DNA from 2 places in the Nitrosomonas sp. Is37 genome. Region 1 is predicted to be linked to the other one. Evidence: predicted binding sites of a transcription regulator. Region 1 holds the regulator's gene; the other holds the start of a gene.

Region 1 (15,739 bases):
GATAAAGCACCTTGGTTACTGTTTCAGAAATTACTTTGTCATCCACCGCCTGGTAGTAATCACCGATGTTGAAAGCCTGGAAGTTGAAAGATTCAACCGCTTCGGCACTCCACAGCCGCAAGGTGTTGCAGTTGTTAACATCATAACCCTGGATCGGCGTGTCATAGGCAGTGCCCTTTACCACCCGATACGGCACCCAACGTATACGATCGTTACCCGCTACATCGCGGTAATGTTCAGTGTGGCCACCCCAATTGACATAGTAAACAACTTCGGGTTTTGCAATCTCCCACGGATTGCCATAGCGCAACCATTTGTCTGTTATTTCTGTCTGCCAGCCATCATGAATCTCCTGGTCAAAGATGCCGAATTCATAGCGGATACCATAGCCAATGGCCGGGCGTTGCAGCGTTGCCAGTGAATCGAGATAGCAGGCAGCGAGCCTTCCCAAGCCGCCATTACCCAATCCTGGCTCCTCCTCACACTCCAGGACGGTATCGAGATCCTGCCCGAGTTCAGCCAGCGCAGTACGGGCCTCTTGTTCGATGCCGAGATTCAGCAGATTATTACCAAGATGCGGCCCCATGAGGAATTCCGCCGAGAGATAGCAGACGATCTTGCGGTTGAGATCAAAATAGGTCTGGCTGGTATTGATCCAGCGCTGCTGCATGCGATCGCGCACCGCCAGGGCGAGCGCATAGTAATAATCATGCGGTGTCGTAACCACCTGCAAGCGACCGATGGAATAGCGCAGGTGATCGGTTACGGCTTGTTTGAGTGCAGCGGCCTGCATACCAGTGCGGACATCCAACTCTGCAAGACCTTTTGTGGTGACTGGTGCAGCAGTTTTTGCTTGTTTCAAGGGTACTTTGCTGTCCATGATTGTTGATTCCTCTCAAAGTCATTCTGTGCTTTACTCGTTTTCGGTTATTCTCGTTTTGTAGCAAAATTCTTCTCAATAAACATACATCCACTCGGCTACTTCAGGGTCTGATTTCGGTAGTCCTGCTTCCGGCATGTTCGGCTAACCAGTGCGCATAGTGTTCCCGCACAATGGCAATCGCTTCATCGGCGGTATCCACACAGCATGGAATCTTCATATCTTCGGCGTTTGCCAATTCGAATCCGGGACGTAACATCATCTGCGTCGCCCAGTCGACCAGTCCTCGCCACATCGGACCAGTAAAAATTAGCGGCGTATCATGCAGATGCCTCACCTGCAATAGCTGCCAAATCATCGTGGATTCGAGCACGGTACCGATGCCGCCCGGCGCCACAATGAAAGCATCGGACAGCAGTACGAAGTGGTGCAAACGAGTGAAGAATGTCTGATGCTCGAAAGCTTCCTCAACGAATGGATTAACCTCTTGTTCAAACGGCAGCTTCACACGGATGCCGATGTTGTGCACCCGCTCCGGCGCTTTGGCCGCTTCCGCACCTTCGTTGGCGGCCTGCATCAGGCCCGGTCCCCCACCTGTCACAATATCGCAGCCCATAACCGCCAGTGCTTCTGCCATGCGCTTAACCTCTTTATATACCCAGTGTCCAGGTTGAGTGCGCGCCGAGCCGAAAATCGTGACGCGATAGTGCTCGCGCCTGGAAGGGCGCAGGCGGGTTAGATTATTCACCGCCGCCCATAGACCGAAGATCGTCTCAACGAGGATGCGCTTCACCGCCTCCTCGTCAGCCAAACTAACAGTTGTCGGACCTGTAATGGATGATGAGGATTGCTTACTCATGTTACTTGGCCTCAATACGGCCATACCCAGTTGGTGAACTCATCCTTGTCGGTACCATGCTCATGCGCATAAGCCAAATTGAGGATGATCTGATTCTTCATCTGCTCTTTCAAATGCGCCGCCTTGGCAGCAAGCCCAGGAACCCGATCAATGACATCGATCACCAGCGTAGAACGGTCGGTCTGATTCAAGATCGCAAGCTCTAGCGGAGTATTGATGTTGCCGCGTTCTTTGTAACCCCGCACGTGCAGATTTTCGTGGTTCTTGAAGCGGTAAGCGAGTTTGTGAATCAACCAAGGGTAACCATGGAAATTAAAAATTACTGGTTTGTTGGTCGTGAAAAGGCTGTCGAATTCCCGGTCGGTTGAACCGCACGGGTGTTCAGTTATCGGTTGCATTTTGTAGAGATCCACCACGTTGACAAAGCGTACTTTCAGATCAGGAAGATGCTCGCGCAACAAAGCAGTTGCCGCCAGCGCCTCCTGGGTAGCCACGTCACCGCAAGATGCCATCACCACATCCGGCTCCACCCCCTCATCGTTGCTGGCACGGCGCCAAATACCGATACCCTTGGCGCAATGCACGATCGCCTCCTCGATGGTGGTGAACTGCAAATGTTTCTGTTTGTCGGCGACAATGACATTGATGCAATCGGTTGAACGCAGACATTGATCTGCAATCACCAGCAAAGTATTGGCGTCAGGCGGCAGATAGATGCGGGTGACACTTGGACTCTTGTTAGTAACCAGATCGATGAAACCGGGATCCTGATGCGAAAAACCGTTGTGATCCTGTCGCCAAACGGTGGAGGATAAGAGTATGTTCTGCGACGCCACTGGAGCGCGCCATGGTACATGGTTTTTGGAGATATCCAGCCATTTGGCGTGCTGATTGAACATGGAATCGATTACGTGGGCGAAAGCTTCGTAGGTATGAAAAAAGCCGTGCCGGCCAGAAAGAAGATAACCTTCCAGCCAGCCAATCAGAGTGTGCTCGGAGAGCATTTCCATCACCCGTCCATCACGGGACAATTCGCCGCCATCAGCATCCTCAGGCAATAGCTCCGCCATCCAAACCTTCTTGCTCACCTCATAGATCGATTGCAGGCGGTTAGAAGCCGTCTCATCGGGGCCAAAGACGCGAAAGTTGGTCATATTGTTGCGCATTACATCACGCAAAAACTCTCCGAGTGGTTTGGTATTCTCATACAGCACCTTGCCGGCCTGTTTGACCTCCACCGCATAGTTGCGGAAATCCGGTAGTTTGAGATCCTTGCGCAACAGACCACCGTTGGCATGCAGGTTGGCGCTCATGCGTCTCTGTCCCTGTGGGGCGAGCTCACGCAGTTCCGACATGAGCCGGCCGCTCGCATCAAACAGTTCTTCTGGCTTATAGCTGCTCAACCAGTCTTCCAGCAGCTTTAAATGCGCGGAATTGGTCCGCACATCCGAGAAGGGTACTTGATGCGAACGCCAGGAACCTTCAGCCTTGTGACCATTGATCTCTTTCGGACCCGTCCAGCCTTTTGGCGTGCGCAGCACGATCATGGGCCAACTCGGCAACTCAGCCTTGCCGCTCGCGCGCGCAGCTTTCTGGATAGCGCGAATCTCGCTAATGACAGTATCGAGCGTCTGCGCCATTGCCTGGTGCATGGAATCGGGATCGTCACCTTCTACAAAATAGGGTGTGTACCCATAGCCGTGGAAAAGCGCCGCCAGTCGATCGTGACTGATGCGTGCGAGGATGGTCGGATTAGCAATTTTGTAGCCATTGAGATTCAAAATTGGCAGTACTGCACCATCGCGGATGGGGTTAATAAACTTGTTCGAATGCCAGGCGGTAGCAAGTGGTCCGGTCTCGGCTTCGCCATCACCCACTACGCAGGCAACGATGAGATCCGGGTTATCCAGACAGGCGCCATAGGCATGAGACAGGCTATAGCCCAGCTCGCCGCCCTCATGAATGGAGCCAGGTGTTTCCGGTGTAACGTGCGAGCCAATTTGACCGGGGAAGGAGAATTGTTTGAAGAACTTGCGCAACCCCTCCGTGTCTTCACTCTTGTCAGGATAAACCTCAGAATAAGTGCCTTCTAGATAGGTAGGCCCGATTACACCCGGCGCCCCATGTCCAGGTCCGGCCATAAAAATCATGTCAAGGTCGTCACGTTTGATAACTCGATTAAGGTGCAACCAGACGAACGATAAAGCCGGGCTTGCACCCCAATGGCCAAGCAGTCGATGCTTGACATGCTCGATCTTGAGCGATTCCTTGAGCAGGGGATTGTCACGCAGATAGATCATGCCCACCGAAAGATAGTTGCAGGCGCGCCACCAAGCGTTCATCGCGCGCAACTCTTCTGCACTGAGCGGATTGCTGGCAGTTGTAGGTCTTTGTCCGGTATAGTTCATTATCAGAACTCCTTTAAAGGGATACTACAAAAAGCCTATATAAATATCCTTGCAAAAAAAATACGTGCGAACACGTAGGAATAACTCAAGTATCTGAGCTTGCCGGAGACTCTATTTCTCAAGACAAGAGAATAGAGCTATGAATAAATCAATAGGATATTTGCCTAAAAGTTGGCGAACAAGCTGTCCCATCAGTTTATGGGATAGTTGTTTTTTTATTTAGGTTGCTGCTATTTTATTTGGCTTACGAGATGATTCTATTAATGGAGAGGCAGAGGAGAAACTAGATCTGTCCTTTTATGAGTGAACACAAGTAATACTGTGTATGCATTGTAAAAAGTATCGGCAATAAACGGCGAAGATGACCCAACAAATCGATTAGATGGCAGCTCAAAAATATCAAAATAGAAATTTGCATATCCAGTCTGGTATTCAGCTTTATAGATCGCTAATTCAGGCAGTGAAAGGGGTATTAAAGAAGCTTGAACTGTAGGAATCCCAAAGAATGTATTCCCCAATTCAGTTCCCAGCGAATTTATTACAATATTAATATGATAGGTAGCATTTTCCGCACTTCCTTGAACCGTGTAGCCATGCTCCCCCAACCACCCAGCAACAACGGCTAGTATAAAATCTTTATCTGGGCTTATTCCGGAAATATCAAGCTTGACATTTGCACCTTGCGGAATAGGCAAAGCCGATTCGGGTTGCTTGGAAAGACTACGCATCACCGCTTCACTGATTAATAACTGCTCGGTCGCACTCCTATGTGAATTTGTCATTTTCTGAGTAGTTGAACAGGCTGAAAGCAAACAAACTAATGCCATACCTAAACAAATTACTTTAACCATTATCTTGATCATAGCGCTTCGTTCCTTATTATTAATCATTGATTCTTGATCTTCTGCTAATTCAATGTATCAATGGAATCATAATCATTAGGGCAATCTTAATTATTCTAATGTTAAAATCAATACTTTCCTGCTTATTTATTAATAAGATATAGAAAAATAGGAAGTAAACAAATACATGCAAATACGTAAAAATAATCTTTATTATTAATAAGCGGTCAGTAAATCCTTTTCTAACTTAATCTATGCTTCAAATCAGTAGATTATATGCTTAATGTGATGACCAATTGCATCCTGCCTCCAGATTTGAAATCAGCAAAAACTGTTGCGGATCTGATTAATGATGAAGACTCTATCAGTTTAATTTTAATTAGCAGTGAAATAGCGCATCGTCCAGATTCCGTAGATGGAGGCTGATATTAGAGTAATTAGAGTACAGGCCTTGCTTATCCACTCGATTTAAAAAGAGCATAAAAATGAAAAGAGGATTACTGATGGGTACTTTTTTAATTTCACTTTTTGAGTCTGCCTATGCACTTGAAGTACAGGGACATCGAGGTGCTCGTTGGGTGCGACCAGAAAATACTCTTCCAGCCTTTGAATATGCATTGCAAGTGGGCGTGGATACCTTGGAGTTAGATACGCTTATAACCAAAGATGGACAAGTAGTCGTTCATCATGATCCGACGTTAAATCCTGATATTTGCTTAGATCCTCAAGGAAAGAAAATCACAACCCAAATTCCCATTCGTTCACTGACATTGAAGGAGTTAAAAGCTTATGACTGCGGTTCCTTAGTCAACCCAAGCTTCCCTCAGCAAGTAGTTCAACCCAAAACACCCATTTCAACCCTCGATGAGGTATTCGAAATGGTTAAAAAATCAAAGCTTCCCGCCGCAAAAAAAGTGCATTTCAATATTGAAACAAAAAGTGAAGAGGCTCACCCTGAATACTCGCCTTCGCCCGAGGAATTTGTAAAGCTTGTGCTGGCGGTTGTGAAAAAACATAACCTCATGAGTCGAGTGATTTTGCAATCCTTTGACTTACGCACTTTAAAAGTTGCACGCCAATTAGAACCTAGGCTATCTCTTTCCATTTTGATCGAAGATAGACCTCCAGAAGCAGGTACTCTGGTACAGTTAATGAAAGCCTATCAGGCACAAATTCTTTCGCCAAATTATGAATGGCTGACGGCACAAGATGTTGCAGAGATCCACAAAATGGGAGCCCGCGTAATTCCATGGACTCCTAACACGAAAGAAGATTGGCAATCAATGATTGAAAAAGGCGTAGATGGCATTATCACTGACAATCCCAAAGAACTTATTGATTTTCTTAAACGATGAATGAACGTGCAATTTAACCGATTACTGCTTCAAACTTATAACATAAGTGCTTGCACGTATTTTCTTAACCGATATATTTCGATAATCTGTTGAAGCGTTATTCATAACAAACCCCCAGGATGAGTAATAGATTTTCCTTTATCGGCAGCAGGAGAAATTCAAAATAACCTGTTAGAGGAAAATTCAATATCAACTAAGGTTAGGAATATATCTATTCCCTCTAAAACTATAAGACTGATGATTTCTGAGGAGATAAGCCATGTTTAAACCAATATCCATTCATCTGGTCATCGGTGCCTTCGGTGTTATCTTTGGTAGCTCGGTGCTTGCACAAAACGATGCATTGTTTCAGCAAGCCCAAGCCGAGTGCCAGAGTATCGCTCAACAGCAAACCGGCTATAATCCCGGCGCCGACCAGCCACAAGTGGGCGGCCGAGCCAGGGGCGCGGCAATCGGCGCTATGGCCGGTGCTGCAAAGGGGAGAAGCGAAACTAGCCAACACGGACGCGTTTCTGAGAGCGTAACCGAAGAATACACTCGCAATCAGATGGAAGAAAAAGCGAAGATGGGGGCCGCTGCAGGCGCGGCTAAACAACGCCAAGAGCGTCGTCAGGACAGAAGAGCCCAGGATGCCTACAATGAGGCGTTTGCTTCCTGCATGGCTGCGAAAGGGTTCTAGGCAGGAAAATAAAAAACTTGTTCAATCGCATTATCTATCATAAATGAAACTCATGTTTTTAGTTGAATGAAAGGGCTTATGACCTTCCACCTGGCGAAGGGTAAGTGCTGCGATATGTTTCTTGGGGGAAAACATGGAGCAAGAAAAAGCCCTCACTCATAATCGCTTGAAGACACCGCGCGCAGCGGCTATTGCTGGCATTGTATTTTCCGTGTTGTATATCACTAGCCTGGTGCTCGTCCGGCTCTCGGTCCCAGCTGATCCGCATGATGCCGGAACATGGCTGGCGAGTAGCTGGAAGTCTATTAATCTGGCGCTGTATCTGCAACCGTTCGCAGGCATCGCCTTTTTATGGTTCATCGGCGTGCTGCGGGATCGAATTGGGATCTACGAAGACCGCTTTTTCGCGACTGTATTCCTCGGCAGTGGCCTGCTGTTTCTAGCCATGCTGTTTGCTTCGGGAGCAGTGGCGGCAGGTATCATGATTAGCTACAACGCAACACCCGACAAGCTGGTCGAATCCGGCATTTACATATTTGGTCGCACTGTGGTGTATCAAATTGTCAACGTCTATGCGATGAAAATGGCAGGGGTGTTTATGATCTCAACCTGTACCGTCGCCGTCCGTACAAAAATTCTCCCACGGTGGATTGTGTTTCTTGGTTATGCAATGGCGCTGCTGCTGTTACTGAGCGTCGGGTATTTTAACTGGACGCCGCTGGTGTTTCCATTATGGGTGCTGCTGGTCAGCACGTATATTTTGCTAACGAATCTCAGGAACAAACCGAACGCGGCTTCTCCAGCGGATAAATCATAATTGCTTCCAAGACGACACGCTGCTTTGCAGTGCAGGTCTACCGAGATAAAGATTCCATATTCAACCAGGCCTGAAACAGCTTATAGCCCAACGTCAACACAATAGCGCCGACGAACAGTCCAACGATACCAGACAACAGCAACCCCCCTATAGCACCCAAAAAGATCACCACCATGGGTACGCCGACACCGCGTCCTAGCAACAATGGCTTTAGCACGTTATCCAGCACCATAATCATCACGTTCCAGATTAGGAATATCACCGCGGTAAGCGTATCGCCGGTTGCGAAAACGTAAATGATGGCTGGAATCACAATGAGCCCCACCCCGATCTGTACCACTGCCAAGATCAGGCACAACAACGCCCATATTCCAGCACCGGGCACGCCAGCAAAGATAAAACCTACACCTGCTAACAATGCCTGGATTACGGCAACGCCCAATATACCGCGGACAACACTGCGAATTGTGGCTTCGGCAAGGTTGGCAAAGTCATCGCCGCGCTCTCCCACCAATCGCCTGGATATACCATGCACGAGCTGATAACTGCTCTCGGAATGAGCCAGCAAGACACCGGCAATCACGAACGCAGCAACAAATATGATTATCCCCATACCTGCACTGGCAGCGGCGTTGACCAGCCAGGCACCGGCCGCTTTGAGTTGGGGTTGCACCAATTTCAAGGCTTCGACCAAATTCGTCGAGGCAAGATCCCATATTTTTGCAATGGGCTCACCGATGAGAGGCCAATTCCTGACGGCTTCCGGCGGTGGCGGAATAGTGAACTGCCCATGGAGAAATTGCTCCGCCAGTGCTACGACGTTTTGCACCAACAACTTCGTCAGCATGACGGTAGGCACCATTAACAGCGCCAGCAACATAGCGATAAGCAGCATTGCTGCGATTACGCGCCGGTCGCCAAGTAGATTGAGCAGCATGAGATAAAGAGGATGGATCGCCACTGCAATAATGATTCCCCACACCAGCGGGATAATAAACGGCTGCAATATTTGAAAACACCATATCAGCACAATCCCCAGCACACCTAGGCGTATGACCGTTTCCGTCACTTTACTAGACAAATCATCGGGTGGAGGGGGTGTGGTATTTGAAGTCATCAAGGACTCCTTATGCGTTATTTTGAGCTTGGGTGCGATGCACTGATTTCACCTTCGGTTAAGCAAAGCACTTAAGGGCATGACGGACTAGATTCTGCAACAACCGTTATCGCGCTGTTCGATAATTTCACTATCCTTCGCAGTAAACAGGAAAAAAATAAATGCTATTTATATCAGGCTTGATGCTTCAATAGATTATCGAAATATACTGGCTAAAAGAATACGTGTAAGCACGTAAAGCAGCTCTTATTAACAGGCGATCAAAAATTCTTTCTCAGATCCAAGCTACGCCATAAGTTAAAAGTTTGGATACATTTCTACCTTTTAGGGATTTGAGTCTTTACTTAAGCAAAGGAAAGTTTCATCTTTATTGATTGTTAAGAAAACTGGAATACTCAATCATCCTGAAACTGATGAATTAGCATTAACAAACGAGAATTTTGGTTGCAGCCAACATATTTGATGCTATCAAAGCATTTTACGAAGGTTAGTCGGCGGAATATGCATAGCTTCGCGGTATTTTGCAACAGTACGGCGTGCAACAATAATTCCCTGCTCTGCCAGAATCTCGGAAATCCGATTATCAGTAAGCGGCCTTTTCTGATCCTCATCTTGTATCAATTGTTTGATTAAGGTACGAATTGCAATAGCAGAGCAGGCCCCGCCGCTGTCAGTTGCAACATGGCTTCCAAAAAAATACTTAAGTTCAAATATGCCGTGTGGTGTATGCATAAACTTTTGTGTGGTAACACGTGACACGGTAGATTCATGCAAATTCAGAGCTTCTGCAATTTCCCGCATGACAAGCGGGCGCATGGCAACTGCGCCATGCTCAAAGAAAGCCTGTTGGTGCTCAACTATCATAGTAGATACTCTAAAAATAGTTTCAGAACGCTGCTGAATATTCTTGAGCATCCATTTGGCCTCATTAAGTTGACTCATCAGCATTTGAGTCGAATCATTTCGATCACGCTTTAATATATCAGCATAAAGTTGATTAATACTGAGACGAGGAATTGATTCAGGATTTAGTTTTGCTAACCATGTTCCCTTAAGTTTAGTTACAATCACGTCAGGGATGACATAACGCGAGACAGTTGAATTGAACGTACTACCTGGCTTGGGATTCAATTGAGTAATAAGTTGCTGCACAGAACGCAGGCAATCATCATCACAATGCAATAACTTCCTAATTTGTTTAAAATCTTTTGAAGCAAGTGTCTCAAGATCGTGCTCCACAAGCAAAATTGCCTTCTGACGATAAGGAGTTTCTTCAGGAAGCGCCTGCAGTTGCAAGAGTAAACACTCTTGTAAATTGCGCGCACCTATACCGGGTGGATCCAGTTGTTGCAAATATTTAAGCGCAGCCTGCAAGTCTTCTAGATGAATGCCCAACTCTACTGGCAACATCTCTAATAATTCTTGCAAATCCTGCATAAGATAGCCATCATCATCCAGGCTATCGATTAATATCCCCACGATTTGACGGTCACGCTCGCTGATCTGGCTCAAGCTGATTTGCATAATAAGATGTTCGCGCAGATTGGGAGGATTTATCATCTGTTGTGTAAAATCCCATTCATCTTCGTCACTTTCTCGATGACTGGAAAAGGTTTCATGATCACCAAGCCAATGAGTATCTTCATTTGAAGGTAGTATCAATTCACCTTCATCCTTCTCTGGATGCTGCGCGCTATTCGACTCAACTGACGAACTCGTTATATCTGAGGATAACGAGTTCGAGAAACCTTCTGCAGAAACTTGCTCATAATCAGTTCCATCGCTTAATTCCAGCAGAGGATTATTTTGTACGATACGCTCTATTTCCTGATTTAGCTCAATTGTAGAAAGTTGCAGTAATCTAATTGACTGTTGCAACTGTGGCGTAAGCTTAAGACTGGCAGTTAATTTAAGGTGAAGAGTAGGTTTCATGGTTTTGAGAAAGCAGCGGCCACCTATCTGGCTTCATGAATCGAATACCCATAGTTAAAGTCGAAAATGCTCTCCTAGATAAACCTCCCTCACCCGTTCGTCACCTATAATATCATCGGGTTTACCGCTGGCAAGCACGATTCCTTCACTGATTATATAGGCGCGATCACATATTCCTAATGTTTCTCTCACATTATGATCGGTAATCAACACGCCGATCCCACGCTCCTTGAGAAAGCCAATCACTTTCTGGATATCCATGACCGCGATTGGGTCTACTCCTGCAAAGGGTTCATCCAAAAGAATAAAGCTTGGTTTTGTTGCTAAAGCACGCGCAATTTCTACACGCCGCCGCTCCCCGCCCGATAGGCTAATACCCGAGCTCTCCCGCAAATGACTAATATGCAAATCTTGCAACAGGTGATCCAGTCGTTGCTGAGTTTCAGCAGCATCAAAATTCTGCAACTCCAATACTGCCAGGATATTATCTTCGACCGAGAGGCGTCGAAAAATGGAAGCTTCCTGAGGTAAATAACTCAAGCCAAGGCGCGCCCGCTGATGAATCGGCATTTTGCTCAAGTCACGGTCATCCAAATGGATTTCACCACTGCCTAATGGTATCAGCCCCACTACCATATAAAAACAAGTGGTTTTGCCGGCTCCATTGGGACCGAGCAAACCAACAACCTCGCCACTTCCGATGGAAAAGGACACATCCCGGACTACTGCACGAGATTTATAACTTTTCATTAAATGATCGGCTTTAAGTACGCTCATGATATTTTCTAAGTGATCTATTCCAGTAGCACAAAAAAATTATTCTTCAGCATCTCCTGTTTTGGGCGACTTTCTAGGTTGTATGATCACTCGTACTCTGCTCTCCGAACTCTCTTTAGCTTTTTTCTCCTTGCTACTCATAACCTGAAAGAAATCACGCGTAATATCATAAGAAATATAGTCGCCCTGCACTTCATCCTCTCCTCGCTTTAATCGCGCCTTGTCAAATAACTCGATTTTGTTGGTTTTTTCATTATATTCTACGCGCTGACTCCAACCCTCAACATATTCGTCAACACCATCGCGTTTCTCCCGATAATAGACAAGATTTCCGTAACCGGTCGCATAGCGGAAACCTTTGAGATCCTCTTTCAAGATGGCCTTATCTGCCCGAATGACACGCGTCCCCTGAGTGAAAATAACATTACCCGTAAAGGTGCTTGTGCGAAAATTATCCCTGAGTTTGTAATCTTCAACTGTGGCACTATCTGCTTCTATATGAATCGGTTTGTCACGATCAGCACGTTCTGCCAGAATGGGATTTGAAAATAGTATGCTAAAGAACAAAAAGACGAAAAAAAATACATTCATTTTTTATGATAATTTAGTTGGGCTCGCTACTTCTTATTCGAAGGTCGATCAGCACTCTGATGCCTTTTATCCATTCGCGCTTTTACCCTTGATTTCAGATCAATTCGCTCCGTTCGATCATTTAACTCCATTCCTACCGCATTCACGACAGTATTATCCATCCTTGTTATCGTCACCGGTTGGTCTGTTTTTGCAATTTCAGCATCAGGGATCAGATGTAGAAATTCAGTTTGCATCGTCACCTTATCTGCATCCTTTTCTCTAATGATGATCACGTTCTCCTTGAGATAGATATTATCCTTACCACCGGCAAACTCAGCATAATCAGCGCTTATTCGTACCAACGGTTTATCCGGCTGGATACGGGAAAAATCAACCTGTTCAAAATCGGTCATATCTCCTACCGGATAATGGGTCAACACATCTGCAGAAAAAAGAAGCTGACGTGCTTTATCATGAGCCACTTCGACACCCGAAAGATTTTCAATAATATAGTCAGGTTGATGATTTAAATCGTAATCTTCACGGATTCTTGGATGTTGGATCGTTTGATCCAGCCAGAATGTTAACAACACAAGTATCATCAAAATAGCAATAGGGCCTGGAAGCAAACGACGGATCATCTCACGGCACCATTTTTTTTCTCATGACAATCTCCTATACCCGCTACTAAAGCAGTGGTGAATAAAATAGCGAGAGAATTGCTTGGAAATAACAATCTATATTCGTTAACTACAAAAAGCTTAACTGTTTTATGCACCAAGCTATTTAGTTTTAATCAGCAAATGAATAATCCAAGCGCTTGTAATTTAATTTGGCTGGATAATTATATCAAAGTCACACTCTAATCAACCAAACAGTCAAAAATGCTGTTTTTATTGTTGGTTAGTATTCTTCAGATAGAAATAAAAACATCAAGGATTCTATCTAGAATTTTTTATGATTTGTCCTCTTTAGACTTGAATCCCTGCCACAATATGATTATGTTAATACATTTTCCAATCAAATTTTTAAATAACCATGCACACAAATGCCATCGATTTTGAAAACTTTGAATTGTTGCAGGATGAAATCTGTGCACAACGTATTATCGCTGCCAAAGAAAAATTAGGAAAACGTGCTGTTATTCTGGCACACCATTATCAACGAGCCGATGTATATCGGCATGCAGATCTGACGGGAGATTCTTTGAAACTGTCTTATCTCGCCGCGAAAACGGATGCTGACTATCTGGTTTTTTGTGGCGTGCATTTTATGGCAGAAGTTGCAGATATCCTCTCAAGTCCGGAGCAGATTGCTATTTTACCTGATCTCTCAGCAGGCTGTTCGATGGCTGATATGGCCAATCTCGCCAAAGTAGAAAGAGCGTGGCGTGAACTAGCTGAAATACTTGATCCAGATGAAGTAATCACGCCTGTGACTTACATTAATTCGAGCGCTGATTTAAAAGCTTTTTGTGGAGAGCATGGCGGCATAGTTTGTACCTCCAGTAATGCTACTAAAATCCTGCAATGGTCGTTTGCACAGCGCGAAAAAGTGCTATTCTTTCCTGACCAGCATCTAGGACGCTGGAGTGGTTATAAATTGAATCTCTCCCTAGAGCAAATGCCCGTATGGGATTTTGATGAACCCATGGGAGGATTGACCGAAGAACAAATCGGAAAAGCCAAGATCTTCTTATGGAAAGGACATTGCTCTGTGCATCAGATGTTCCAACCTCAACATATTCTGAAATTTCGCAATCAATACCCTGAGGGTTTGGTCATTTCGCACCCAGAATGCAGTTTTGAAGTTTGCAAAGCTTCCGATTATGTCGGTTCCACTGAATTCATTATCAATACCATCCGTGAAGCCAAAGCAGAAACACGCTGGTTGGTAGGTACCGAATTGAATCTGGTTGGACGCATTGCGGAAGAATTCAAATCTCAGGGAAAAATCATTCAGTTCATGTCACCTATGGTGTGCATGTGTTCGACCATGGCACGAATTGATCCTCAGCATCTAGCATGGTCACTAGAAAATCTCGCAACAGGTAGTGTAGTCAACCAAATCAAGGTGCCGGCCCATGAAGCAAAGCTTGCCAAATTGACACTTGAAAGAATGCTTGCTGTTTCAAAGTAGTAAGATGGGATATATTCAATGCGTCAGGATTTTGACTTTCTGATTATGCAATTTCTTATAGTTGTCTATGATCGATAAACTGCATATTGCTACCTACAATATCCACAAAGGCTTTTCCTATTTCAATCATCGCTTGGTATTGCACGAATTACGCGATCAGCTGCGCTCCCTTGATACTGACATCGTTTTTTTACAAGAAGTGGTTGGAGAGCATAGCAAGCATGCTTCCCGTTTTGAAAACTGGCCAAACAGCTCTCAACATGAGTTTTTGGCAGATTCGGAATGGCAAGATTTTGCTTATGGTAAAAATGCGGTGTACTCCGAAGGTCATCATGGTAATGCCATTCTCAGCCGCTTTCCTATTGTAAGTTGGGAAAACGAAGACATTTCATCTCATCGTTTTGAGAACCGTGGCTTACTCCACTGTGAAATCAGTATTCCTGGCTGGAAGGAAAATTTGCACTGTATTTGTGTTCATCTGGGGTTATTCAGGCGCGGCCAGCGCAGGCAGCTCGAGGCGATGGAGAAACGTATCAAACAACTCGTTCCACCTCATGCTCCACTTGTGATTGCGGGAGATTTCAATGACTGGCATGGAACAGCCAGCCGCATCCTGATGAAACACCTAAAACTCACCGAGGTTTTTGAACAGACCCATGGTAAAACCGCCCGCAGTTATCCTTCTATTTTCCCATTACTGCGCCTTGATCGTATCTATGTCCGTGGCTTTCGGATAAAAAATGTATGTGTGCATCAAAGCCGCCCCTGGTCAAGAATTTCTGATCATGCAGCTTTGTCAGCCAATATCGTTCGTGCATGAAGTTATCCCATTTCATCAAAGGTAACCGGGTTACATTGTTACATAATGGTGCGGAATATTTCCCCGCACTGGAAAGCGCAATTGATGCGGCCAGTCAGGAAATTCATCTACAGACTTATATTTTCAAATACGACCTAACAGGCATCAGTATTGCTAACGCCTTAAAGCGTGCCGCCCAGCGTGGAGTCGCCGTTCACCTGTTGATAGACGGTTATGGCTCTCTTGATTTTCCCGAGAAAGCCATTCAGAGCCTGCTTGCTGCAGGTGTTCAAGTTTTGCATTACCGGCAAGAAGTTTTTTCTTTCCGGTTCAGGCGCTATCGATTACGCCGCATGCATCGTAAACTTGCCGTCATTGATGCCCGCATCGCTTTTGTGGGGGGAATCAACATCATCAATGATCATCAGAAACCTGGCCAACCTTTACCCCGTTTTGATTATGCAGTAAAAATAGAAGGACCCTTGCTTACCACCATTCATTCTACAGTCAAACGTTTATGGATGCTGGTCGCCTGGGCGCACTTCAAAAAACGCTGGACTAC
Region 2 (15,739 bases), on a different contig from region 1:
TGCTTGGCTGGATCGCGGGTGACATGGCAATTACCGATTCGGTGACTAAAGAATGGGTCAATGTGCATGCTGCTTTTCTACACTGGCTCATGCCGATTTGTACTGCATTAGCCGTGATCGTTACTGGCAAGTGGCTGGCAGCTAGAGCGCAGAAAAATATAGCTTTAGTTGATCTCATGAAGGATACGAATAAACCAGTGTGACAATTAGGTAAGTGATGAAAAACACAATTTAAAGGAGTGTTTCATGTTAAAAATACTGCTACCAGTTGACGGCTCCACTGCCTGCTACAAGGCCATTGTCCATTTTATCCAGTTGCTCAAGTGGTATAAGGAAGTACCAGAAATTCATTTACTCAATGTCCAGCTTCCATTGCATGGTGATGTTTCCATGTTTATCAATCAGGAAAACATCAAGCAATATCACCAAGAAGAAGGCTTGAAGGATTTAAAATCGGCACGCGATTTATTGGACCAGGCTGGCATTGCTTATCAGTACCACATAATTGTAGGTGATCCGGCAAAAATGATCGTTCAATTTGCGAGTGAAAAGCAATGTGATCAAATTGTTATTGGACCACGTGGTCTTGGCACAGTACAAGGTTTGATGTTGGGTTCGATCGCCAGTAAGCTGATACATCTTTCACCGATTCCAGTTCTTTTGATCAAATAACAGGAATCGGGTGTAATTCCTCTGCTATTACCGAGAATGCCCAATAGGCAAATCGTGTTAAATATCTAGACAAGAAACCACGTCTTGCAATTCAGAGTATAGGTTATAGCAATCTGAATCCAGGTAGCTGATAAAAACAAACATGCTTTGAGCACGTTTAGTGGATTTATTTGGCTCCGTTTTACTTACATTCCCAATAACGATCGGTTGATTGCACCTGGCAGTGGTTAGTAGGTGCAATCTTTTGAATGTTAATCTTCTTGAATAAATATCACGATGAGTATGCAAGTTGCACTTAAATCATTGCCAGACAATTTTACTGAAACCAATGGCCAGCAGAATTTCTCGCAGAGATTACAGGAGATCACCAGCAAGATTCAGGCTGCCAGTAGTCTCGATGAGTTCATACCGGAAGTGAGTAAGGACATCTGTACTTTGTTCAACGCGGATCGACTGACTATTTATACAGTGAGTGAAGACAAATCATCCATTGTTTCACGCGTTAAGACTGGATCCGGTTTATTTCAGGAGTTGAAGCTGCCGATTAGCGAGCACAGCATCGTAAGTTTTGTCAGTCTGCACAAAAGAATCATCAATTTGAAGGATGTTTACGATCGGCATGAATTGATGAAACTGGACGCGCAATTATGCTTTCACAAGGAGGTAGATAAACTAACCGGTTATCGGACCAAGCAAATGCTGATGGCACCGATCTTGAATGGAGGGGAAAACGAATTACTGGGTGTCATACAAGCCATTAACCATAAGGATGATAAGCCTTTCCCTGACATCATCGTTGAGAGCATGGGTGAAGTTTGCCAGTTACTGGCCGTTGCTTTCAAGCAACGTCAGAAACAGCAATTATTAGTAAAATCCAGATATGATCATTTGATATCAGACGCTGTCATATCCGCATCTGAGCTTGAGTTGGCAGCACGATCTGCGCGTGAAAAAGGAGGTGATCTGGAAGATGTGCTCATCGATGAGTTTCAGATCAGCCCCGCTCAAATTGGCGAAGCATTAGCTGATTACTTCCAAGTACGCTATGAGCCATACCGGGCTGACCGGGTTAAACCGATCGAGGTCTTGAGGAATCTCAAGCGGGATTTTGCTGAGAGTAACCAGTGGCTACCGATTGATGAAACTCGGGAGGGTTTGGTGGTATTGACGCTAGATCCGGAAAAAATCAAAGCGCTGCGCATAGTCAATCAGGTTTTTCCCAAGCATAAAATTATTTATACAGTCTGTACCCAGCGAGAGTTCAAGGCGACATTGGATTTGTTTTATGGGAGTGGTAAAGGCATTGCCTTTGAAGATATCGGTAATATCGATGATATGCTTTCCAAGCTCAAAGAGAACGAGGAAGAGTCGGTAGTCGAAATAGATGAAACTTCTGCAGCTTCTGAAAACGAGCTGGTCAAGCTGGTCAATAAGATCATCATGGACGCCTATAGAATGGGTGTTTCCGATATCCATATTGAGCCTTATCCTGGCAAAGAAAAAACCAAAATTCGTTTTCGCAAGGATGGCTCGCTGATGCCTTATATCGAAATTCCGGCCAGCTATCGCAATGCGCTGGTAACGCGGATCAAGATCATGTGTGACCTGGATATTGCTGAGAAGCGCAAACCGCAAGATGGCAAAATAAAATTCAGAAGGTTTGCGCCGCTTGATATTGAACTAAGGGTAGCTACGCTTCCTTCTGCCGGCGGGCTGGAAGACGTCGTCATGCGTATTCTGTCAGCGGGAGAGCCGATTCCACTCGATAAAATGAATTTTACTGCCCGCAATCTGCAAGAACTCAAATCAATTATCAGTAAACCCTATGGCTTGTTTTTCGTCTGTGGTCCGACCGGCTCTGGTAAAACGACCACGCTGCATTCGATTCTGAAACACCTCAACACGCCAGAAACCAAAATCTGGACAGCTGAGGATCCCGTTGAAATCACCCAGAAAGGATTGCGTCAGGTGCAGATCAATGTCAAGGCTGGCCTCACCTTTGCCATGATAATGAAATCCTTTCTGCGGGCGGATCCGGATATTATCATGGTGGGTGAAATGCGTGACAAGGAAACGACCAGTCTCGCTATTGAAGCGTCACTGACTGGCCACCTGGTGTTTGCTACTTTGCATACCAACAGCGCGCCAGAGTCGATCATCCGTCTGCTGGATATGGGCATGGATCCATTCAATTTCTCTGATGCCTTACTTGGCATTCTGGCGCAACGCCTGGCGAAACGTTTATGCAAATGCAAAAAACCGCATACTGCCAGTCAGGAAGAAATCAGGATGCTACTCATGGAATATTGCGAAGAATTGAAAAATATCGAGCATTTCAAAGCTAACCCTGAAGCAGCTTATCAGCAAATTGAAGACCGCTGGATGCAAGAATATGGGGATGAGCAAAAACAGATTACCCTATACGAAGCAGTCGGTTGTGATCAATGCAACGGCACGGGTTATTCAGGGCGCGTAGCGTTGCATGAACTCCTGACTGCAACCGATGCCCTGAAAAAGAACATTCAGGAACATGCGCGCGTAGCCGAGATGCTGGTGACTGCACTCACTAATGGTATGTGCACCTTGAAACAGGATGGCATCGATAAAGTGCTGCAGGGTATTACTGACATTCATCAGGTGAGGGCGGTGTGCATCAAGTAATTTCATTTCTAAATCAAACCTGGCTTTGTCAGCTCACCTTGCCGTATTACTTATACTGTCTGCGGCTCGCTCTTGCGTCATGTTTGATTTGGAAATGGAATAATTTTCTCTATGACGTAGGGCGCAAATAACCAGCGGGCATTGCGCCGTCTCGTGTGAGGTCGTTACTATGTCAGATTATCGTCGACTTTGGCATGCGGGTGGAATCTATTTTTTCACTGTTAATCTGCTACAACGACATGAAAATAATTTGCTGATCCGGCATATTAACGTATTGCGTAACGTTGTTGGCCAGGCTCGAAAGCGCCATCCCTTCCGAATTCATGGCTGGGTGGTATTGCCTGATCACTTACACTGTGTGATAGAGTTGCCGCCAGGCGATGCGGATTTTGCTATGCGTTGGCGTTTGATCAAGATGGGCTTTTCCAAGGCGCTACCAAAGTTGGAGCGGTTATCCACAGTACGAGCAAAACGAGGTGAGCGAGGCATTTGGCAGCGCCGCTATTGGGAGCACCTGATTCGGAATGAAGCTGATTACAGGGCGCATATGGATTATGTCCATATCAATCCAGTGAAGCATGGATTAGTAGAGCGTGTCGCAGATTGGCCCTATTCAACATTTCATCGATGGGTAGCACGAGGTGTCTATCCGTCAGATTGGGCTGGTGGAGCGGAAGATACCTTGAACTATGAAGACTAGCCTTCCCTTCTTGAGGATGCAGCTTGTAGGGTGCAATAAGCTTGTAGGGTGCAATAAGCGTAGCGCATTGCACCAGATGGATAATAAGTGAGATACATGCGGCGCAATGTCCGCTGGTTATTGCGCCTTACGCGGGTTGCACCTTACGCGAGTTCCACCCCAGAATAACATCCGGATGTAAAAAAACCGCCCAGCTTGTAGGGTGCAATAAGCGCAGCGCATTGCACCGGATGATGAAGTGAGGCACATATGGCGCAATGCCCGCTGGTTATTGCGCCCTACGCGGGCTGGTTATTGCGCCCTACGCTGGCTATCCCAGCCCAGAATAACATCCTAATGTAAGAAAACCGCCCAGGGTTTTTCGAGGGCGGTTCATGTGGTGGGGTACAACTTGTAGCACCGGATGGATAAGTGAGGCACATACGGCGCAATGCCCGTTGGTTATTGCGCCCTACGCGGGCTTACGCGGGTTGCACCTTACGCGAGTTGGTTATTGCGCCCTACGCGCTTACGCGGGTTAAAAACCGCACATCCGGTGGTGTGGGAGGGGTAACGGATACAATCCGTTACCCCGACCCGATCGGGGGTTGGGCCTTACGCAGGTTATCTTATACGCGACAATTTGCTGGACGATATTTAGCAATTAAGGTACCACCGGTACAATTCCAAGTAACATCTCTGCTGTTAGCCGAGAGAGTCGGTGTCATCATTATGGTGCCACCACCTGCTGTGGCAGTGTAAGTAATTGTAATAGCAGCGGTACCATCGTTTGCAATAGCAATACTTGTTACATTTGGCGTTGCATCTGGGCTTACATAACCCGTTGCCGCTTGAGTCGCAGGCAGTGCATTATTGCTAGTTGTCGTTTCAGAGACAGCCAATTTGGCAGAGGACGCCAAGCTTAAGCCTTCTGTGACTCGCGCCCTGATGGTGTAGTCTTGATAAGCCGGAATCGCCACCGCCGCCAAAATACCAATAATGGCCACGACAATCATTAACTCGATCAGGGTAAAACCTTTTTGCATTTGTTGCATGAATCATTCTCCTTTGGGTTGAAAAAAACGGCCCACTGAGTGCATGGGATAATATGAGCAGAATTCGCGCAATATCTTTTACTTAAAAGAATGCTGTTGGCATCATAATGGCATTCAGGAAAAAAGTGTGTTTTGAAATAAGCGGTTTATTGGGTGCTTTTCTCAAATTAGCACTGAGTAAACTACTTAGAGTTGGCTACCCCTATATACCAAATACCTGTTCCCATAGTTGCAATACCGCCATGCGTGCATGGCTTAGATAATCGGCTTCGATCCGGGCAAAACCATCCGGTTTTTCTTGGAAAGCAACGGAGCCCGCAAGCTCAGGGTCGGCATTTAATCGTAAGCGGTGTTGCAAGCGACGAAATTCGCGGTAGGCTGTCAGCACTTGCTGGGCTGTTTCAGTTGGAATAAGCCCCAGTTCACCGGCAAGTTTCAGCAGAGCGATATTGCCAATATTGCCGGTGAGTTGCGGGTACTTGTGCGCGTAGCCAAGCACCAGATATTGCACGATAAATTCCACATCAATGATGCCTCCTCGGTCATGCTTGATATCGAACAGCGTGGTTGGATTAGGGTGGGCATCCAGCATTTTTTCGCGCATCATCAAGATATCCTGTCTGAGCTGAGCGAGATCACGCTGTTTACATAGAATTTCCTTGCGGATTTGTTCAAATATTGTCCCAATCTGCTGATCACCCGTGACAAAGCGGGCGCGCGTCAATGCCTGGTGCTCCCATACCCAGGCTTGTGTATGCTGATATTGGGTAAATGCTTCAATAGAGCAGGCCAGGAGACCGCTGGTACCGTTAGGGCGCAAGCGTAAATCAGTTTCATACAAGACTCCGGCCGAGGTGTGGCTGGTTAGCCAGGTATTGGTGCTTTGTCCTAGTTTGGTGTAAATCTCTTGCGCATCAGGATGGTTATCCTGGTATAGGAAAATGATGTCGAGATCTGATGCGTAGCCAAGTTCTTTGCCACCCAGTTTGCCGTAGCCGATGATGGCAAAAGCAGGCTGTTTGCAATGTTTTCTCTTGAGTCCTCTCCAGGCAAGGTTGAGTACGTTGTCGAGAATGAGATCGGCGAGCTCGGTCAGATGATCGCTGAGCGTTTCCAGTAACAGCTTTCCTTCCAGATCGATCGCCAGTAACCGAAAAACCTGTGCATGCTGGAAATGCCGCAGGACATCCATTTGCCATTCGGTGATATTGCTTTTGGGGCTGTCGACATGGTTGAGCTGGCGTGCCAGCTCTTGCCTAAGCGCAGGCCAATCGGGCAGTTGCGACGGCCCCCGTGGTGCTAACAGCTCATCGAGCAGGATGGGATGCCTGCCTAGATAATTACTTGCCCATTGACTGGCGCTGACCAGCTTGGTGACCCGAGGCAGGGTTTGTGGGTGTTCCAACAATAAGGCCAGGTAGGCTGCATGCTGACTGATATGCTCCAGCAGTTGCAGCATACGCTCCAGCGTGGCTTCCACCGGCGGAAACTGAGCAATCGCTTCTACCAGGATGGGCATCAATGATTTGATTTTTGGCTGGTTGGCTGGTGGTAATTGTTGGAAAAAATAACCGCCATAGAATTGCTGGATACGCGCCGAGATTTTTTCAGGCTCGGTAAACCCCAACGTCGTCAGCTGAGTGGTGGCAGCTTCCACCTGAGTTCTGTCTCCAGCCTGCTCTTGCCAGAGGCTTGCCAGGATGTCATGGGTTGGAGATTTGCGTGGGGCAGCAAAGATCAATTCAAAATGGCGGGTGACATTGTTGCGGTGGATATCGAGCTGTTGCAGGAAATCGGCAAAACTGGGATATCCCATGGCTGCTGCAATTAATTCCTGATCTTCAGGGTTTTCAGGCAGATTCTGGGTTTGCTGGTCATCCAGATATTGCAGACGATGTTCCAGCTTACGCAGAAAGCGATAGGCATCGATGAGTTCAGTGAAGGTTTGAGCAGGGACAGGCTGTTTCTGCTGCAGGCGTTGCAGAGCAGTTAGCGTAGGTCGTATACAGAGATCTGCGTCCCGTCCACCGCGTATCAGTTGAAAAACCTGGGTAATGAATTCAATTTCACGGATCCCGCCAGGACCCAGTTTAATGTTGTCATGCATTTCGCGACGATCTACTTCCTTGCGTAGTTGCGCATGCAGGCGACGCATGGCTTCATAGGCCTCAAAATCTAAATACTTGCGAAAGACAAAAGGGCGTGTGATTTCCTCCATCAGGATCGCGGTTGGTGTAGCGGGGCCTGCAATAACCCGACTTTTGAGCCAGGCATGCCGCTCCCATTCTCGCCCCTGCGTAACAAAATATTCTTCTAGCATTGCGAAACTGATTGCCAGGGGGCTGTTTTCTCCGTGCGGACGCAAACGCATATCGACTCGAAACACATAGCCATCCACTGTATAATCATTCAAGCTGGCAATTAGCTTGCGTCCCAGGCGAGTAAAGAAATCATGGTTGGAGATAGATTTTCTGCCATTCGTTTCTCCATCTTCGGGGTAGATGAAAATCAGATCGACGTCGGAGGAAACGTTGAGCTCTCCTCCTCCCAGTTTGCCCATGGCAACGACTAATAATTGCTGCGGGGTTAAACTTTTTTCACCAATAGGTGAACCAAACTGATTTGGGTGGGTCATCCAGTTTTGATGATGCGCGAGTGCAAAACGAATGGTGACCTCTGCTAAATTGGTCATCGTGACCATGACTTCAGTCAGATCAGCCATGCCAGCCAGATCGCGTGCAGCCAGACGCAGAATGACCCGTTTACGAAGCTTACGCAGGGCGCTATGCAGACCCGTTTCATCTAAGGTTTGGATCGAGCAGGCTGTGTTTAGGAATGTGAGCATTTCCTCTCGTGCAAAAGGACAATGGAGATTTTCAGCCAGATAGGTGCGTAAATCGGGCTCGCTTTCTAGGAGACGTCGCGCATAGCGGCTGAAGCGAAGAATGCTTTTCAGCGCTAATTCAGGTGATGAATCGTTGGGATGTAAAAACATATTCAAGGTTGAAATAAAACATTTTTGGTTTGCTGAAACCAGTTATATCGATATGTAGATAGAATGAGTGTTTTGTGTGGGTTTCCGGACCGGAAAATGTTCCTGTTTCATATTAGATACTCATTGTGATCAAACTCTTCTTTTTGTTTTCTAAGGATTAAGCAGTTTTTCTCAGATTAAAAGCTGAGTTTCATATTAAACCTGGATACTTTAGTTGATTGCTGGTTCTGGTGTTAATATTATGAATATAATAACCTTTCCTATAAGTTTCATCCTTACCTTGTGGGTGTTTCTGCTCCGGTGCCGATTGTGCGATTTTGCAAGCACATGGCTGCGTTGCAACTCTTTGGAATGGGACGACTATTTCCGCGCCGTTGCGCCTTACCCTGCACTTGCAGAACGACACACTCTATCCTGCTCAACTGAAAATCTAGGTTAAATTGTGCCATGATGCATTCCTTTATTAAGCATAGCATCTTAACTTTGCGTAGGCTCGGGTGGGCTGTGTTTGCTGTCACAATGTTTTTTTTCCTGCTGCTGTTGTCATTGCGTTATTGGCTGCTTCCCGATATTGAGCGCTACCGACCAAACATCGCTGCCGCTATTTCTCAGGTTGCAGGACAAGTAATCAGTATAGAGCGCATTGATGCAAACTGGGATGGATTACACCCATATTTACGCTTGTATGGTGTGCGAGTGCATGATAAGCAAGGAATTCCTGTTTTAATTCTGACCGAGCTGGATGGGTCACTTTCCTGGCGATCGCTGCTATACGGAGAATTGCTCTTCCGTGAAATTAGAATTGAGCGACCCGTTCTGAACATCCATCGTGATGCAGAGGGTGTAATACACATCGCAGGCGGTACGTTTGATCAAGAGGATGCTGACAATGGCTTTTTCGATTGGCTGTTAAGTCAGCGCCAGCTGCTCATCAATGACGCTGATGTTTATTGGCTGGATGAACCACGTGCTGCGCCAGTCCTGTATCTGAAAAAAGTAGGTTTACGTATGCATAATAAAGATGGCCAACACCGTTTTGGGTTGCGGCTAACTCCGCCAGATAAAGTGGCCGCTCCCATCGATATACGCGGTGATTTTACGGGTGAATCGGTTAATGCATTGGATCAGTGGCGCGGGCGCTTATTTGCCCAATTGAATCATGTCGATCTCGGTGCCTTGCAAACTTGGTTATCGTTTCCAGGCGAGCTGGAATTTGATCGTGGCAGTGGAGCTTTTCGTGCGTGGATTGGCATGGAGGGTAAGTCTGTCACATCCTGGATAGCTGATGTCAATCTTCATGAAGCATATATGCATTGGGCAAAGGATCTCCCAAGGCTTGATCTTACCCATTTGCGTGGTCGCGTGGGGTGGAAAAGAAATAGCGACGCGGATCAGCGGGAAGATGAATGGTTTGCCCAGCAGTTGAGTGTTGCCATTGAAAATGAATTGCTTGTCAAACCGGTAAATATTTTATGGCAAAGATGGGAATTGGATGGAGAGATATCTGAAGAAAATAAATTACGGATAGATGATCTTGATTTGAGCGTTGTTGCTTCCTTGATAAGTTACCTGCCTATTGAGAATTCCTTGCAAAAGCACTTCAGTGAATTATCTCCAAAGGGAGCAATAGAGCATGCCCAAATCTATTGGCAAGGGGATTGGACAAGGCCTTTATCATTCACTATGGAAGGAAGTTTCCACAATTTGGCCATGAAAGAGTTTGGCAAGCTGCCCCCAGTGAGTGGAATAAGTGGCAGCGTCAAGGTATCTGAGCAAGGTGGATCGCTCAGTCTTGATTCAGATAGAGCCAGCATGAAATTGTTTGAGGCATTGGATGAACCACTTGAACTCGATAGACTCATCGCGCAGGTTGATTGGAAGATATCGCCTGATCAGGATAAGACTTTGTTTAAATTCAATCACATTGCATTTGCTAATCGCTATGTGTCCGGAACGATGCACGGTCGCTACCATAGTGGTGCCAGTGAGCAACTAGGTACAATCGATCTGGCTGGAGAGTTGACGAATGCAGAAGTAAGTTATGTCAAGAGGTATCTGGCGGTCGTGGCTGATCGGGAAGCTGCGCAAAATTGGCTGGATAAGGTAATCGTAGGGGGGCGGTTGGAGGAGGTCAAATTTGCTATTCAGGGTGATTTGAGTAAATCTTCTTCGGAGCTACGCGATAAGCTTGCTTTGAAGTTGATAACCAAAATCACTGACACAACGGTAAATTTACCAGAAGGATGGCCGAGCGTGACAGATATTCAAGCCGATCTTTCGTTTCAGGATAATCAGCTCGAAATGGCGATTTCGCGAGCAAGAATGGCCGATATTGTAGTGAAGGATACACGGCTGCGAATTGCAGATTTAGATGCACCACAACCAATTTTACAACTGAAAGGAGGGGCCGAAGGCGCCACTCAAAATATAATTAATTTGATTGAAAAAAGTCCTCTTAATCTCCATGCTGCTGATTTTTCTTATCAAGGCAATATTACCGGCAATGGAAAATTGCGCCTGGAATTAGCCATGCCGATAAAATTATATCGAGATAAAAGTAAACATATCGAGCTAATGGGTCATTATCAGTTTATCGATAACAAGATTGATTTAGGTCATGATTTGCCTGCTTTGAGTAAGGTTAATGGGTTGCTTGCTTTTACTGAGTCTACTTTGACAATTGAAGATGTGCGTGCGCAAATGATGGGAGGGCCGGTGAAGATTAATTCTATTGCCTTGCCGAACGAAGGTATGCGCATTGTAGCGGCAGGCAAGGCTAATTTCGATCACTTGCATTCACCTAAACCTGATCATTCGGCGAGTACTCTGCAGTTGTGGCTGCAGTTTATGCAGGGAGTCACTGATTGGTCAGCAGTTTTTGATATTAGTGAAAAAGGAATCGATGTGAAGGTCGAATCACCGTTAGTGGGAGCCGCTTCTTCATTACCTGAACCTTTTGCCAAAACTGCTGGAGAAATGATTCCTTTTAGTTTTGAGAAGAAATCCATTGATTCAGAACATGAGATTCTGCGCTTTCGTTATGGCGAGGTAGTAACGGCAGAAATTCAACGAGTACGAGGAGAAAATGGTCATTACTATCCAGCACGTGGTGCGATGAATTTTCGAGCTGCACCAGCTGAATTGCCGAAAGATACCGTCACATTCGTACATGGTACGATTCCCGTGTTGGAATGGGATCGGTGGAAAGCACTTTTCGATCGGCATGATGAAATTACTGCCCGATCAGGACAAGCTGGTCGAGGAATTAAGGCATTACTGACTGATCGGGTCAATTTCAATTTAAACATCGGCAGACTAGACTTTTTAGGAAGCCGTTTTAATGAGTTTGTATTGAATGCCAATAAACACGGTGGGCAATGGCATACTTCTGTTGTAAGTAAAGAGGTCATCGGTGATATTGTTTGGGATTCTGTCAGGAAGGAAGCATTTGCACGATTAAAAAAAATGGTAAAACCAGAAACCATTCCGGAGTCTGACTCAGTCGTGAAAAAAAAGAACCAACCCAAGGATTGGCCAATCATGGATCTACATGCTGACGAGTTCTATGTTGGAGAAAGGCTATTAGGTAAATTAGTTTTGTTGGCTCATCAGCAGATAGATGGTTGGCATATCGATCAACTGCAAATTACTCACGCCGACAGTTCTCTTTTGATGCAGGGAGTGTGGCAGAATCGTATTACCCCTTTTCAAATGCAAGCGGAAGTCGAACTGCGAGCAAAGAGTATAGGCAAATTTCTGGCGCGCCTGGGCTATCCGGGGCGTATTGCACGCGGAAAAGGTGAAGTGGCGGGTTCATTGGTATGGATGGGGGAGCCTTTTTCCATAGATTTCCCTTCTCTGTCTGGCAATCTGAGAGTGGCTGCACAACGTGGTCAATTTACCAGATTCAAGCCAGGGGTGAGCAAATTGCTGGGTATTTTTGATCTAAAATCACTTCCTCGCAGACTGACATTGGATTTTTATGATGTATTTAGTCAAGGTTTTGGTTTCGATGATATATTGGGCGATGTTAGAATTACCAGAGGGGTAGCGGTGACGGATGAACTGCAAATTGCAGGAAGCGCAGCCTATCTTGCTGTGAGTGGAGAAATAGATCTGACAGAAGAAACTCAAGCGCTCCTGGTCAAAACGTTTCCTTCGCTTGGGTTGGCTACACCAGTAGTAGGGATTGCTTCCATGATTGCGAATCAGTCGCTGAAAGATCCATTTGATCGTGTTTTGTTTAATGAATATGTTATAACGGGTACGTGGGATAAGCCTGTAGTGGTTAAATCGCAAAATTCACAAGAAATTAAGGAATCACAACAAGAATTCAAGCGTAATGAGAATTGACTGGTATGGATTGCTTTTTGGGGAGAGGCATATTATGAGCTACTTTATTGCTTTTGTGAGCAAAATTCTGTTCTTGCCCGAATTCAGTGAAAATGGGGACTCGTACGGGAGGAAGTTATGTTGAATCATTCGGGCATTTTCTCAAAGGAACTGCCAGAAAAAGAGAGTAACAATACATTACGTGTTGCGGCTATTCAGATGGCATCAGGGCCAAGTGTATCTGCAAATCTGGAAGAGGCGTTCCGCTTGATTGAGCTGGCGGTATCACAAGAAGCAAAGCTGGTTGTACTTCCGGAATATTTCTGTATTATGGGGTTGCGCGATACCGATAAGTTAAGTGTTCGTGAACAGCCAGGCGAAGGTATGGTCCAATCATTTTTGAGCGAGACGGCTAAACGTTTTGGGATTTGGTTGGTGGGCGGATCAGTGCCATTGGAGAGCCAGATATCTGATAAGATTTATAATAGTTGCCTGGTTTATAATAATGAAGGCAGGCAAGTAGCACGCTACGATAAGATTCATTTGTTCGGCCTTGAATTGGGTGAAGAACGCTTCGCAGAAGAAAAAACAATCAAAGCCGGAGATAAAGTAGTTGCAATAGATTCTCCTTTTGGGCGTATAGGCTTATCTATTTGCTATGATCTTCGATTCCCCGAACTTTATCGTCTGATGGGAAAGGTTGATATCATTCTTGCCCCATCTGCTTTTACTGCAATTACTGGTAAAGCACATTGGGAAACTTTGATCCGTGCACGTGCTATAGAGAATCAGGCGTATGTGATTGCGCCAGCTCAGGGAGGGTTTCATGTCAGTGGCCGTGAAACCAATGGAGATAGTATGATTGTTGATCCCTGGGGTGTTGTGATTGATCGACTGGCACGTGGATCCGGAGTTGTGGTGGCAACGTTGGATCGTGCATACCAATCTAGCGTGCGCGCAAGTTTGCCCGCACTAGAACATCGTTGCTTATGCTTATACCCATGTTAAATGCAGAAAGGAAGACTGTTCACTATGAACAGGGTGGGTGAGTAGAGGTATTGAAGAATGATAGATTTTAATCTGTTTCTTACCCAAAAAGTTAGAATGTGTGATATAGAAGTGAATATAATTTTAAGATGAACGAGTTTTTTACCATTGCTGATCGTTGCCTATTGATGCCCTATGAGCTGGATGCGAATAGATTGCATCAGATATTTGGGCAAATACTTACACACAAGATCGATTATGCCGATCTTTATTTTCAATATAACCGTTCTGAGGGTTGGGTTCTCGAAGAAGGTATCGTTAAATCAGGTAGCTTTAATATTGACCAAGGTGTAGGGGTGCGCGCAATCAGTGGTGAAAAAACGGCGTTCGCCTATTCAGATGAGATCAGTCTTGATGCACTCGTATCTGCAGCAAAAGCAACGCGCGCCATTGCTGGTCAGAGAAGCATGCATCCGGCCCGAGTTGCTAAGCAGGTGGCATCCTATAACAGTAGGTCGCTTTACCTTCCTCAGGACCCCATTGCAAACTTTAAAGATAGCGACAAGGTGGCATTGTTGGAGAGACTTGAACGATTTGCGCGTGCGATAGATAAACGCGTCATTCAGGTTGTGGCATCGCTTGCGGGTGAGTACGAGGTTATCATGGTTGCACGTAGCGATGGTTTACTAGCTGCTGATGTGAGGCCATTAGTGCGAATGTCATTACAGGTGATAGCAGAAGAAAAAGGCCGGCGTGAGCAAGGCGTTGCTGGCGGTGGTGGGCGATTTGATTACACCTATTTCACTGATGAAATATTAAACGACTATGCACAAAAGGCAGTACACCAAGCGATAGTAAATCTGAATGCGAGGCCTGCTCCGGCAGGCACTATGACAGTAGTTTTAGGAAATGGCTGGCCTGGTATCCTGCTGCATGAGGCCATTGGTCATGGATTGGAAGGCGATTTTAACCGTAAAGGTAGCTCGGCTTTTTCTGGACGCATTGGTGAACGAGTTGCGGCCGATGGTGTGACTGTAGTGGATGATGGTACGCTTGCTAATCGTCGTGGATCTTTGAATATTGACGATGAAGGGAATCCAACCCAATGTACGGTATTGATTGAGAATGGTGTACTCAAAGGCTATTTACAAGACAGCCTAAATGCAAGACTCATGAAGCAACCCCTTACAGGTAATGGTAGACGCGAATCTTTTGCACATATTCCCATGCCACGCATGACAAATACCTATATGCTCAATGGAGATAAAAATCCAGAAGAAATTATTGCGTCAGTGAAACATGGATTGTATGCCGCAAATTTTGGAGGTGGGCAAGTAGATATCACGAGTGGTAAATTTGTCTTTTCTGCTGCAGAAGCTTACATGATAGAGAATGGGAAAATTTCTTACCCAATAAAGGGCGCAACTTTAATCGGTAATGGCCCAGATGTTCTGACACGTGTTTCCATGATAGGTAATGATATGGCGCTTGATCCAGGAGTCGGCACATGTGGGAAAGAGGGACAGAGTGTGCCAGTAGGCGTTGGGCAGCCAACATTGCGAGTGGAAGGATTAACCGTGGGAGGAACAGGCGGTTGACGGAGTCAGCGATCTTACTGCTGATTAATTATAAATCCAGGATATTTTCTCAGCGTCAGTTAGTCGGGAATAAAACCCAGATTCCTAGTAATATATGCAGATGCATGCATTTCTTTGTATTGTAAAACGAATAGCGGTTTGTCTGATGATATAGGCGTTATCGTTTGTTAACAGGATTGATTCCTGCAGCTTGAGTTTAAAAAAACTGAGAGTTAACTGAGGACTAACTAAAAGTCATAATTAAATTATGACTGAGATATCCGAGATATATGAGATATAGTAGTGATAGAAAATAGCAGAGCGAAGATGCATTTAACTAAGTTCTTATTTTTAGATTTTAGATTTTTTTTTGATACCAGGATACACAAAGGATGAGTGTAGAACTAACAGGTGCCGAGATTACGGTGCGTTGCCTGCAGGAAGAAGGGGTGAAATATATTTTTGGCTATCCTGGCGGTGCAGTGTTGTTTATTTATGATGAGCTATTTAAGCAAGATAAAGTAAAGCATATTCTGGTTCGCCATGAGCAAGCAGCCCTTCATGCAGCGGATGGCTATGCTCGGTCCAGTAACAATGTGGGTGTTGCTTTAGTGACATCGGGACCTGGGGTAACGAACGCTGTGACAGGTATTGCGACTGCTTATATGGATTCTATTCCCCTCGTTATTATTAGTGGACAGGTTCCTACAGCAGCAATTGGCCAAGATGCGTTTCAGGAAGTGGATACAGTTGGAATTACGCGTCCTTGTGTAAAACATAA

Evidence for each region. Region 1 encodes sigma-54, which starts transcription at its own class of promoters, with help from an activator protein. Its sites were predicted from a motif close to TGGCACNNTTCCTGCT; they were not measured.
Region 2: the regulator sigma-54 is predicted to act here: its motif matches at 5,124-5,139, upstream of R2Q26_RS07695 (pilin).

What each region holds. Positions count from the first base shown of each region.
Region 1 is NZ_JAWJYP010000007.1:41,789-57,527, reverse strand. Features, by position in the region: gene R2Q26_RS04900 (glycogen/starch/alpha-glucan phosphorylase) at 1-880, opposite strand, end outside; gene R2Q26_RS04895 (LOG family protein) at 984-1,739, opposite strand; gene R2Q26_RS04890 (phosphoketolase family protein) at 1,751-4,147, opposite strand; gene R2Q26_RS04885 (hypothetical protein) at 4,408-5,010, opposite strand; gene R2Q26_RS04880 (glycerophosphodiester phosphodiesterase) at 5,475-6,344, shown strand; gene R2Q26_RS04875 (hypothetical protein) at 6,604-7,023, shown strand; gene R2Q26_RS04870 (hypothetical protein) at 7,157-7,840, shown strand; gene R2Q26_RS04865 (AI-2E family transporter) at 7,878-8,957, opposite strand; gene R2Q26_RS04860 (RNA polymerase factor sigma-54) at 9,426-10,889, opposite strand; gene lptB (LPS export ABC transporter ATP-binding protein) at 10,944-11,666, opposite strand; gene lptA (lipopolysaccharide transport periplasmic protein LptA) at 11,706-12,257, opposite strand; gene lptC (LPS export ABC transporter periplasmic protein LptC) at 12,284-12,880, opposite strand; gene nadA (quinolinate synthase NadA) at 13,278-14,378, shown strand; gene R2Q26_RS04835 (endonuclease/exonuclease/phosphatase family protein) at 14,446-15,198, shown strand; gene clsB (cardiolipin synthase ClsB) at 15,195-15,739, shown strand, end outside.
Region 2 is NZ_JAWJYP010000013.1:21,208-36,946, reverse strand. Features, by position in the region: gene R2Q26_RS07715 (TerC family protein) at 1-203, shown strand, start outside; gene R2Q26_RS07710 (universal stress protein) at 247-672, shown strand; gene R2Q26_RS07705 (ATPase, T2SS/T4P/T4SS family) at 949-3,333, shown strand; gene R2Q26_RS07700 (REP-associated tyrosine transposase) at 3,503-4,033, shown strand; gene R2Q26_RS07695 (pilin) at 4,642-5,067, opposite strand; gene glnE (bifunctional [glutamate--ammonia ligase]-adenylyl-L-tyrosine phosphorylase/[glutamate--ammonia-ligase] adenylyltransferase) at 5,270-8,062, opposite strand; gene R2Q26_RS07685 (hypothetical protein) at 8,338-8,511, opposite strand; gene R2Q26_RS07680 (YhdP family protein) at 8,510-12,415, shown strand; gene R2Q26_RS07675 (carbon-nitrogen hydrolase family protein) at 12,533-13,402, shown strand; gene tldD (metalloprotease TldD) at 13,531-14,979, shown strand; gene R2Q26_RS07665 (acetolactate synthase 3 catalytic subunit) at 15,351-15,739, shown strand, end outside.